Desulforamulus hydrothermalis Lam5 = DSM 18033: one gene and its partner. The protein of the gene in region 2 binds, or shares a complex with, the protein of the main gene of each other region. Links are inferred from orthologs where the notes say so. Each region holds a gene or a part of one and is shown on either strand. Other genes may lie near its edges.

Evidence for each region. The genes of interacting proteins can lie anywhere in the genome.
Region 1: the proteins of uvrB (region 2) and pcrA are in contact, whole or in part, in a crystal structure (PDB 7EGT), measured with the Thermus thermophilus proteins. The link is inferred for Desulforamulus hydrothermalis Lam5 = DSM 18033 from one-to-one orthologs. Residues at the interface, in WP_096411307.1 of Thermus thermophilus: Glu23, Leu25, Arg26, Asp27, Gly28, Glu29, Arg30, Phe31, Arg55, Glu326, Asp327, Phe328, Glu379, Ser382, Gln383, His398, Gly400, Arg401; in WP_096412145.1 of Thermus thermophilus: His654, Arg656, Phe657, Gln666, Asp668, Glu669, Lys680, Arg681, Leu682, Ser683, Lys685, Tyr686, Ala687.

Annotation. Positions count from the first base shown.
Region 1 is NZ_CAOS01000014.1:24,616-30,182, reverse strand. What follows is about bases 1,760-4,757. They hold pcrA (DNA helicase PcrA), read right to left. Parts: upstream 4,341-4,757; coding sequence 2,178-4,340; downstream 1,760-2,177. Other genes in these bases: hisIE (bifunctional phosphoribosyl-AMP cyclohydrolase/phosphoribosyl-ATP diphosphatase HisIE), read right to left, coding at 4,612-4,757; DESHY_RS12085 (lipid II flippase Amj family protein), read right to left, coding at 1,760-2,148. Outside these bases: NAD-dependent DNA ligase LigA, read right to left, coding at 1-1,215; more of DESHY_RS12085, read right to left, coding at 1,270-1,759; more of hisIE, read right to left, coding at 4,758-5,298; imidazole glycerol phosphate synthase subunit HisF, read right to left, coding at 5,351-5,567. UniProt on the Escherichia coli protein: A helicase with DNA-dependent ATPase activity. Unwinds DNA duplexes with 3'-5' polarity. Translocates on single-stranded DNA with 3'-5' polarity. Initiates unwinding more efficiently from a nicked substrate than double-stranded DNA.
Region 2 is NZ_CAOS01000003.1:572,445-577,999, forward strand. Bases 1,224-4,209 are described here. They hold uvrB (excinuclease ABC subunit UvrB), read right to left. Parts: upstream 3,733-4,209; coding sequence 1,714-3,732; downstream 1,224-1,713. Other genes in these bases: uvrA (excinuclease ABC subunit UvrA), read right to left, coding at 1,224-1,565; DESHY_RS13315 (hypothetical protein), read left to right, coding at 3,914-4,209. In the rest of the region: more of uvrA, read right to left, coding at 1-1,223; more of DESHY_RS13315, read left to right, coding at 4,210-4,351; DESHY_RS03695 (uracil-DNA glycosylase), read right to left, coding at 4,381-4,953; DESHY_RS03700 (DUF3243 domain-containing protein), read left to right, coding at 5,095-5,358. UniProt on the Escherichia coli protein: The UvrABC repair system catalyzes the recognition and processing of DNA lesions. A damage recognition complex composed of 2 UvrA and 2 UvrB subunits scans DNA for abnormalities.

The DNA.
Region 1 (5,567 bases), on a different replicon or contig from region 2:
GGTAGCGGGCATGGTAAAAACCTTTTCTTTACCGTTCCTTTGTTCAGGAAAAACTTGCACCACTTCCGGGATAATATCACCGGCCTTTTGTACCAGGGCTTTATCGCCAATCCGAATATCCTTCTGGCGAATTACATCTTCGTTATGCAAAGTTGCTTTACTGACTGTGGTGCCGGCCAGTTGAACAGGTTCTAAAACAGCTGTCGGTGTCAACACCCCGGTTCGTCCTACCCTGACGATAATGTCCTTAATGGTGCTTACCGCCTGTTCCGCCGGGAATTTATAGGCAATGGCCCAGCGGGGACTTTTCAGGGTGGCCCCCAGCCGCTGCTGCTGATCCAGAGAATTAACCTTTATCACCAGACCGTCTATGGCATAAGGCAGTTGAAACCTTTTTTCCTGCCACTTGGCACAATAATCAATAACCTGCTCGATATCCCGGCACACCCGGTAATGTTCATTAACCCGCAGTCCCAGCTGCCGCAGCCAGGTCAGGCCGGCCGCGTGGCTCGATATTTGGCGGCCCTCCAGGTGGCCGATGGCATACATATAAATGCTAAGCTGGCGGGCCGCCGTCACTGCCGGGTCCAGCTGCCGCAGGCTGCCTGCCGCAGCGTTGCGGGGATTGGCAAACAGCGGTTCCCCGGCCTCTTGGCGGGCTTCATTAAGGCGGCTGAAGGAATCCTTGGGCATATAAGCCTCGCCCCGCACTTCTAAAAAGGGTACCGCTTCCTTTAAACGAAGGGGGATGGCTTTGATGGTACGCAGGTTAGCGGTGATATCTTCGCCCTGCGCGCCGTCGCCCCGGGTAGCTCCCCGCACCAGCAGCCCGTTCTCATAGGTTAAGGAGATGGCTAACCCGTCAATTTTCAGCTCAACCACATATTCCACCGGCTCGCCGGGCAGGTTGCCGCACACCCGGCGGTCAAACTCCCGCAAATCAGCCTCACTGAAAGCGTTAGCCAGGCTTAGCATGGGCACCCGGTGGGGTACCGACTGAAATCCCTGCTGCACCTGCCCTCCCACCCGTTGGGTCGGCGAATCAGGCGTCACCAGTGACGGATATTCCGCCTCCAACCGGATCAATTCCTGCATTAACCGGTCGTATTGGTCATCCGTAATAACAGGCCGGTCCAATACATAGTATAGGTAATTGTGGTGTTCTATCTCCCGTCGCAAAGCCTCTGCTCTGGCCTTAATTTCCGGGCTAACCATAATGACTTGCCTCCTTAATTTAAATCGAAAACCGTCCCCGACCGGAACTTGCCGTTAAAAGCCGCCCCGGGCAATCAATTGCGCTGCATATTTAATAATTAAGGCGGCTGGTACAAAAAACAGCTGCGCCAGTATCGTGCCCAGCAAGCGGGTAAGAGCCAGGTAAAAGCACATTTGCTTAATATCCTGCTCCGGCCTTTCTCCCCGCAGAGCCTGGTCAGTAATGCCGGCAGCCGTAGGATCCACCACCGTGGCAAATAAAACGGTGGCAATACCGTTAATGATGCCGGATAAAAAAGCTGCCGTAGAACGAAATTCGGGATATAAGGCACCGGCATAAATGGCTGACAGCACCGCTGTGGTATATATGCCGGTAACCAGCACATTAAGCACCAGAAATTTTTTGGGAATGTTAATTTTTTGTCGAAGGGCCTGCAGAAAAAACTGCCGGTTGGGTATGCGCACAGCCTGCCTGACCTGGCTGGCCGCTTTGACCGGCGAAAACAGCAGCAACCCGATCATTTTGGGTACCGACCGCACCTGATCAAACAAATATATACCCTTGGTAAAGAAGGTAATAAAAGTGGGGATAAATAAGCCTCCCACCAGGGTACCCAAAGTCGCCCCTAAAATTACCGTCCGCACCTGCACATTCAGATGCGCCAGTTCCTGACGGTAGGCCACCGATTGCAGCAACGCCGCTCCGCTGCCTGCCGCCTCCGTGCCGCGCTGGATAGCGTGCTCAATAATTGATGAAAGTAACGGCGCCTGCAACATATTGGCGGTTTGTGCAATCAAAAATATTACATTAAAAAGTGAATAGGCGGTGGCCAGCCGCCCGGTTATTACCCCGGCGGGACGCACAGCGTAAATCAAGGTATTAATCAAGTGTATCACGGCGGTTAATACCACCACTGCCATTAAGCGGTCCATTATTTTCCTCCGCCTTTAGTGTTGCCCGTTTAAACCTTTTCTAATGGCGCATATTGAGCGATTAAGGTTTTTAAACCCTGCTCCGGGAAAGCCACGGTCAGTTCGGCATCCCCGCCTTCGCCGGACACTTTTACAATCACGCCTTCGCCCCATTTACGATGACGCACCCGGTCTCCCAGCAAAAAGGTGCCGGCTTGTGCCGCAGTTTTGGTTGCCCCGGCAGCTTGACTGCCCCAACCGGTTACAGAGTCTTGCTTGCCGGGTAAAGGTTTGGCGGCATCCGTCAGCTCACCGGGAATCTCCTCCAGGAACCGGGAGCGGGGATTCATATTGGTTCGCCCAAAAAGTGTTCTTTCCCAGCAGTGGGTTAAGTAAAGCTGTTCTTCCGCCCTGGTAATGCCCACATAAGCCAGCCGGCGCTCTTCTTCCATCTCGGACTGGTCAACCAAAGCCCGGCTGTGGGGAAAAACCCCTTCTTCCATACCGGTTAAAAAAACCACCGGGAATTCTAAACCTTTGGCACTGTGCAGGGTCATCAGCACCACCTGGTCTGCTTCCGGATCATGCCTGTCCAGGTCGGTAACCAGTGAAATATTGGCAAGAAAATCCACCAGACCGGCCGCTTCCCCTTGCTGCTGATCAAATTCCTTCGTCACTGTGAGAAATTCCTGCAAGTTTTCCAGCCGCGTCCTGGCTTCTACTGTATCCTCAGCAGTCAATTCGGCCCGGTAGCCGGTACTGTTAAGGACTTCTTCGGTTATTTCTGTCACTGAAAGGAAGGTGGCTTGTTTGGCCAGATTATCCAACAGGTCAGCCAGCAGCCGGCATTGGCTGCGTGCTTTCGCCGGCACACCCGGAATTTCCTCCACCGCGGTCAGCGCCTGCAGCAGGCTCAACCCTTGTGCCAGGGCGTAGGCGGTGATTTTCTCCAGGGAAGCAGCCCCGATGCCGCGCTTGGGAACGTTAATAATGCGCAGCAGGCTCTGGCTGTCGGCCGGGTTTACCAGCAACCTTAAATAAGCCAGTAAGTCCTTAATTTCCTTCCGGTCATAGAACCTGGCTCCCCCAAAAACAGTATAGGGAATACCCTGGCGCAGGAAAACTTCTTCAAAAACCCGGGATTGGGCATTGGTGCGATAAAGCACGGCCATCTCCCGGTAATTGCGGCGACCGCTGAAATGCAAATCTTTAATGCGGTCCGCAATAAAATAGGCCTCCAGCCGCTCGTTCTCCGCCCGGAAAACATGAATAAGGTCACCTTTTCCTTTAGCGGTCCAGAGTTTCAGTTCTTTCGCCTCGCTGTTATTTTTAATGACAGCGTTGGCAGCTTCCAAAATGTTGCCTGTGGAGCGGTAATTTTGTTCCAGTTTAACCACCCGGGCCTCCGGATAATCCCGCTCAAAGCTCAAAATATTGTTGATATCCGCCCCCCGCCACTTGTAGATAGATTGGTTGGGATCTCCCACCACACAGATATTGCGGTGTTGCGCCGCCAGCAGGGTTACCAGCACATACTGGGCATGGTTGGTATCCTGGTACTCGTCCACCAAAATATATTTAAATTTAGTCTGGTAATAGCCCAGCACATGCGGATGTTCCTTAAACAGCCGCACCGTTAGCATCAGCAAATCGTCAAAATCCACTGCATTGTTTTTATACAGCTTTTCCTGATACAAGCGGTAGACCCGCCCGGCCACTTGTTCAAAAAAGTCGTAGGCCTGACGATCATACTGTTCCGGCGTCAACAACCGGTTTTTAGCCCCTGAAATAACCCCCAGCAGACTTCGGGGCTGAAAACGCTTTTCATCAATTTGCAGTTCCTTAAGGCACTCTTTGATTAGTGTCTGCTGGTCAGCATCGTCGTAAATGGAAAAGTTGGCACCGTAGCCCAGGGCTTGAATTTCCCTTCTGAGAATACGCAGGCAAGCGCTGTGAAAGGTAGTTACCCACAAATCCCTGGCTGCCTGCGGCACTAAGGTTTCCACCCGGGTTCTCATTTCGGCCGCTGCTTTATTGGTAAAGGTGATTGCCAAAATGTTGTAAGGCGGCACCCCCTGGCTTAAAATATAGGCAATCCGGTGGGTAAGTACCCTTGTCTTACCTGAGCCGGCCCCGGCCAGCACCAGCAGGGGGCCTTCTGTATGCTGCACCGCCGCTGCCTGGGCAGGATTCAGATTCGCTGCTATGTCCATAAATTCCTCCGTTTGCTAGTGGTTATCAAAAAACACACTACATTATATCACATGGCCGGTGTTAATTAGCATAATTTTATTGCTGACCCGTCCCAGCCAAACACTAAGCAAAAGAGAATGTTCTTCAACCGGATGAACATTCTCCTCGGTACGCAGAAAAAACTTGTCCTTCCTGTTAGTTATTATTATAACACAACCGGGGTTTGCTACCGGCAGTTACCAAAAAACAGCAACAAAAAAGCAGGGGCACATGATTGCCCCTGCCCAACCCCTATTTTTTTCTGCCGGCCAGTTCCTGATAAACAGCCGCCGGCTCCACGCCCTGGTGGGCCAGCAAAACCAGCAGGTGGTAAAGCAAGTCAGCCGTTTCATAAGTTAGTTCAGCACGGCTGTTTTTGGCGCCAATAATTACCTCGGCACATTCTTCACCGACTTTTTTACAAATCTTATCAATCCCTTTTTCAAACAAATAAGTGGTGTAGGAATCAGCCGGCCGCTCGGCTTTACGGCTTAAAATTAACCGGTATAACTCATCCAGTACGGATGACCCCGCGGGCGCCTGCGGGGGCCGGTTGCCATAAACCAGGGCCGGATCAAATAGCTTGTCGCCTTCCACAACCACCATACCATCAGGCTTAACTTTATTATGAAAACAGGAACTGTAGCCCTCGTGGCAGGCCGCACCGCCTGCCTGCTCCACCAGCAGCAGCAGGGTATCGGCATCGCAGTCATAATAAAAGCCCTTCAATTTTTGCACATGCCCGGAGGTTTCTCCCTTTTTCCACAACCTTTGCCGGCTGCGGCTATAAAACCACACCTCCCCGGTAACCAGGGTTTTTTCCACTGCCTCCCGGTTCATCCAGGCCAGCATCAATACCTCTTTACCGGCTGCCTCTTGTACAATGGCGGGTATTAACCCCGCTTCGTTAAACTTGAGGGTATCTATAATAAACTTCATAATTTATATCACCAGCTTTTCTTTCATCCGAGTAATTTCTGCATCGCCGCCTTTACAAGCGAACGGGGATACCCAGTTGTTTAAGGTATTCTTTGGTTTGCCGGATGGTATAGGTGCCAAAGTGGAAGACAGAAGCGGCCAGAGCAGCATCCGCCAAGCCTTCGGTAAAACCCTGGGCGATGTGTGCCAGGGTACCGACGCCGCCGGAAGCAATGACCGGAATTTTTACCTGCCGGGCCACGGTACGGGTTAAGGCCAGATCAAAGCCT
Region 2 (5,555 bases):
TCATTATCCCGCTGGTGCAGGCCGATGCTGGGCTCGTCCAGAATATACAGCACTCCTGTCAGGCCGGAGCCAATTTGCGTGGCCAGCCGGATGCGCTGGGCTTCACCGCCGGACAGGGTGCCGGCAGAGCGGCTTAAGGTTAAATAATCCAGGCCCACGTTGACCAGGAAACCCAGCCGCTCCTTAATTTCTTTCAGAATCTGCCGGGCAATCAGGCGTTCCCGTTGGCTGAGCCGCAGGCTGTTAAAAAAATGCAGGGCTTCCGCCACCGGCAAGGCCGCCACCTCGGCAATATTTTTGTCCCCCACTTTTACCGCCAGGGCTTCCGGCTTCAGGCGGGCCCCCTGACAGGCGGGGCAGGGCTTGATGCTCATATATTTTTCAAATTCTTCCCGCATGGCCTCGGATTGGGTTTCCCGGTAGCGGCGGGACAGGTTGCCGATAATGCCTTCAAAGGGCACCTCATAACGGTGCACATGGCCGTAACTGTCGGTGTAGTGAAACTTTACTTTTTCCTGGCCGGTGCCGTATAAAATAACCTGCAGCTGCTTTTGAGTAAGCTGTTCCACCGGGGTATCCAGGCTGAATTGGTACTTTTCGGCCAGGCCCGCCAGGTAAGCCGCCGCCACCTGCCCTTTATGCCAGCCTTCAACAGCCCCCTGCCGGATGCTCTTGCTCTTGTCCGGGATAATTAAATCCGGGTCGAACTCGTGGTTAAAGCCCAGGCCGGTGCAGGCCGGGCAGGCCCCGTGGGGGTTGTTGAAGGAAAACAGCCGGGGGCTGATTTCGCTGATGTTAATGCCGCAGGTTGGGCAGGCAAAGTTCTCGGAGAAGATATATTCCGGGCCGTCTGTCACCGCTGCCACAGCCAGGCCGCCGCTTTGCTTGAGGGCGGTTTCCAGGGAGTCGGCCAGCCTGGTTTCGCAGCCGGGGCGGATGATTATGCGGTCCACCACAATATCAATGCGGTGCTTCTTTTTCTTGTCCAGGGCAGGCACTTCGCCTATTTCGTAAAGCTCCCCGTTAACCCGCAGCCGCACAAAACCGTTGCGGCGGATATCCTCCAAAACCTTGGCATGCTCGCCCTTTTTGCCCCGCACCACCGGGGCCAGCAGCTGCAATCTGCTGCCCTCGGGCAGCGCCATCAGTTGATCCACCATTTGCTGGACGGTTTGCCGGGCTATGGGCTGGCCGCATTTAGGGCAGTGGGCCCGGCCCACCCGGGCAAACAGCAGCCGCAGGTAATCGTAAATTTCGGTCACTGTGCCCACGGTGGAGCGGGGGTTGTGGCTGGTGGTTTTCTGGTCAATGGAAATGGCCGGCGACAGGCCTTCGATGTAGTCAACATCCGGCTTGTTCATCTGCCCCAGGAACTGCCGGGCATAGGCAGACAGGGATTCCACATAGCGCCGCCGGCCTTCGGCGTAAATGGTGTCAAAGGCCAGGGAGGATTTGCCCGAGCCGGACAGGCCGGTAATCACCACCAGCTTGTCCCGGGGGATGACCACGTCGATGTCTTTCAAGTTGTGGGAACGGGCGCCGCGAATAATAATTTTATCTTGCATGACTAACTCCTCTTTAAATTAAGCAATGGCTGTCGGGAACCGCAATCCACTTACCAATATACTTAAAAGAAAGCAAAAAGGCAACCGGACCCAGAACATTTGTACGATATTTGTAATAATTATGTTAATTATTGACAGTTTTCTATGCCTAATACTCTACCTCCGGCAGTGCCGGTTTAATTTCTTTGGCACCCCGCAGCTGCAGCCGCAACTCGATAATGGCATCCCGCAACTGGGCCGCCCGCTCAAACTCCAGGTGCCGGGCCGATTCTTTCATTTCCTTTTCCAGTTGAGCAATCATCTTTTTAATGTCGGCTTTGCTCATTTTGCCCGCTTTGTTCTTGGCCAGATAAGGGGCCGGCTGTTCGGCCGCCCGGGTGGCCTCAATGACATCCCGCACCGCCTTGCGTACGGTTTGCGGCGTGATGCCGTGCCGCTCGTTATATTCGGTTTGGATGCGGCGGCGGCGCTCGGTTTCGCTGATGGCCCGGCGCATGGATTCAGTCATTTTGTCGGCATACATAATCACCTGGCCCTCCGCATTGCGGGCGGCCCGGCCGATGGTCTGGATTAAGGAGCGCTCCGACCGCAAATAGCCTTCTTTGTCCGCATCCAGGATGGCCACCAGGCTTACCTCAGGCAAATCCAGACCCTCCCGCAGCAGGTTGATGCCCACCAGCACGTCAAAGGTGCCCAGGCGCAAATCCCGCAGGATTTCCATGCGCTCGATGGTATTGATATCCGAGTGCAGGTAGCGCACCCGCACGCCGTTTTCTTTAAAGTAATCGGTTAAATCCTCGGCCATTTTTTTGGTTAAGGTGGTAACCAGCACCCGCTCGTCCCGGGCCACCCGCCGGCGGATTTCGCCCAGCAGATCGTCAATCTGGCCCCGGGTGGGGCGAACGGATACAGCCGGGTCTACCAGGCCGGTGGGACGGATAATTTGTTCCACCACCTGCTGGGCGTGGGTCAGTTCATAACTGCCCGGCGTGGCGGAAACATAAATCACCTGGTTAACCTTTTGTTCAAATTCGTGAAATTTCAAAGGGCGGTTGTCCAGGGCGGAGGGCAGCCGGAAACCGTGTTCCACCAGGGTGGTTTTGCGGGACCGGTCCCCTTCGTACATACCGCCGATTTGCGGCACCGCCACGTGGGATTCGTCAATGATTAACAGCCAGTCCGGCGGGAAAAAATCCAGCAAAGTAAAGGGCGGTTCCCCCGGCGCCCGCCCGGTTAAATGGCGGGAGTAGTTTTCAATGCCCGAACAAAAGCCCATCTCCGCCATCATTTCCAGGTCGTAGCGGGTGCGTTGTTCCAGCCGCTGGGCCTCCAGCAGTTTGCCCGCCTGCCGCAATTCCTGCAGCCGCTGCGTCAACTCCGCTTCAATGGAAGCCAGGGCCCGCTTCAGGTTGTCCTCGGCGGTAACAAAGTGGCTGGCAGGAAAAACCGCAATATGCTGCCGCTGCCCTAAAACCTCGCCGGTCACCACATCAATCTCCAGCAGCCGTTCCACTTCGTCCCCGAACATTTCCACCCGCAGGGCCCGCTCGCTGGCATTGGCCGGGAAAATTTCAATCACGTCGCCCCGCACCCGGAACTTGTTGCGGCTGAAGTTAACATCGTTCCGCTCGTACTGGATATCCACCAGTTTTCTGATAATGGCCTCCCGGTCGTAGGTGCCGCCCACCCGCAGGGATAAAACCAGGTCCCGGTAGGTCTCCGGGTTACCCAGGCCGTAAATGCAGGAAACACTGGCCACAATAATGACATCCCGCCGCTCCAGCAGGGCGGTGGTGGCTGAGTGGCGCAGTTTATCTATCTCATCGTTAAGGGAAGAATCCTTTTCAATGTAAGTATCTGTATGGGGAATATACGCTTCGGGCTGGTAATAATCAAAGTAACTAACGAAATACTCCACCGCGTTGTGAGGAAAAAATTCCTTCATTTCGCTGCACAACTGGGCCGCCAGGGTTTTGTTGGGGGCTAAAATCAAGGTGGGGCGCTGCACCTGCCGGATAATGTTGGCCATGGTAAAGGTTTTGCCGGTACCGGTGGCCCCCAGCAGCACCTGGTGCTTAAGCCCCCTGTTCAGCCCGTCTGTCAGCTGCCGGATCGCTTTAGGCTGGTCACCCCTGGGTTGAAATTCAGATTTTAGTTTAAATTCCATCTCGCTCACCTGCTTTCTTTCCATCCTATATTATATCATTCCGGTCAAGATCAAAAACCAGGGAGTACCGGCATAATTAACCAGGTGTTTGCTAAAGTGTTTTAAAGTGAAAAAATTTGTGCTAAGATTTAGGTAACATGCATGGACGGGCACCGGTACTTATTGATGGGGGGGATGGTAAGTGAGCGAAGAACGTCTGGAACGGATTGAGCATCTGGTTAGTGATCTGATTCGCATTGTTGGCCATACCAATTCACTGGTAGAAGAACTTAATTCGAAGGTAGAGCGGCTTGATGCAAAAATAGAACGGCTTAATGCAAGGGTAGAAGAACTTGATGCAAAAGTAAACAGGCTCGATGCAAGGGTAGAAGAACTTGATGCAAAAGTAAACAGGCTTGATGCAAAGGTAGAGCGGCTTGAAGCACGGGTTGAAAATCTCGAACTAAGGGTGGAAAAGTTAGAAGCCAATCAGGATTTCTTTAAGGATCAGCTCTCCTCCCTGCGTGAAGAAATGATTGACCGCTTTATGCGGGTTGAAGACAAATTTGACTTTATTCAAGAGAAATTAATGGAACATGAACAAAAGCTATATTACCTCAAAAAAGCTGCTGCCAAGTAAAGGCAGCAGCTTTTTGTGTTAAAGAAGTCCTACTCTCGTGCAATCTTTCCTGTTAGCCGCAGGTATTCTTCCTGTATTTTTTGAAAATCTTCCCACACCGGGCGCCTTTTATTGGGGTCGCGCAGCACCGCCGCCGGGTGGTAGGTAGGCATGATTTTTATGCCGCTGCGGGACTCCAGCCACTGGCCCCGCATCTTGGTAATGCGGGCCTCCGGGCCGATCAGGTTGGTCAGGGCGGTGCTGCCCAGCAGGACAATAATGGCCGGTTTGATCAGCTCAATCTGCCGGTACAGGTAAGGCAGGCAGGCCTGGGCTTCCGCCCGGGTAGGCACCCGGTTGTTGGGCGGCCGGCATTTGACCACATTGGCAATATACACCTCCCGGCGGGTGAGGTCGATGGCGGCCAGAATCCGGTCCAGCAGCTGCCCGGCCCGGCCCACGAAGGGCAAACCCTGCTCATCCTCGTCTTTGCCCGGCCCCTCGCCAATCAGCATCATGCGGGCTGCCGGGTTGCCCATGCCAAAAACCACTTTATTCCTGCCCTGGGCCAGGCCGCAGCGGGTACAGTGCTGTATATCCAAAGCCAACTGCTCAAGCGACATCAAACGTACCTCCGTTAAATCCCGGCCCTGCCCCGCAGGGCCAGACTTTTATTTCCAGCAATGTATAATTTACCTGCCGGCTGCCAAACTATAATTAACCCGACAATCCCCACAGGCAGCAAAAGAAAAGGAGGAATTAACATGCTGGATTTAAGCAAAGCCAACACAAGCTGGGAAAACTGGAAGAAATACCTGGGCCAGGCCATGGAATTTGCCGAAGAACTGGGCATCTCCCGGGATAAAATCCAACAATATGCGGTAACCGCCGGTTCCATCCTGGCCGACAACGTGCAGCCCGCCAACCCCGAGCAAAAAGCCCTGAAAGAGCTGTGGGAAGTAGCCGACCGGGACGAACAGGAAGTAATTGCCCGCCTGATGACCAAACTGGCCGGCCGTTCCCGTTAAAGCTGCGCTGTTCAGCACCGCTTCTTGTATCATAGTGAGGCCACACTTACCCAGGGTGGTCTCAGAGTGTCGACAAACTTTATCGGCGGTTTATGATCCCCTTTGGCTCCGGTCTACGCACCGACCGGGGGATCATAAAACCACCTCATTTTATTTTACAACCTTTGTTTACAGTCTGAGACCACACTTACCATGGG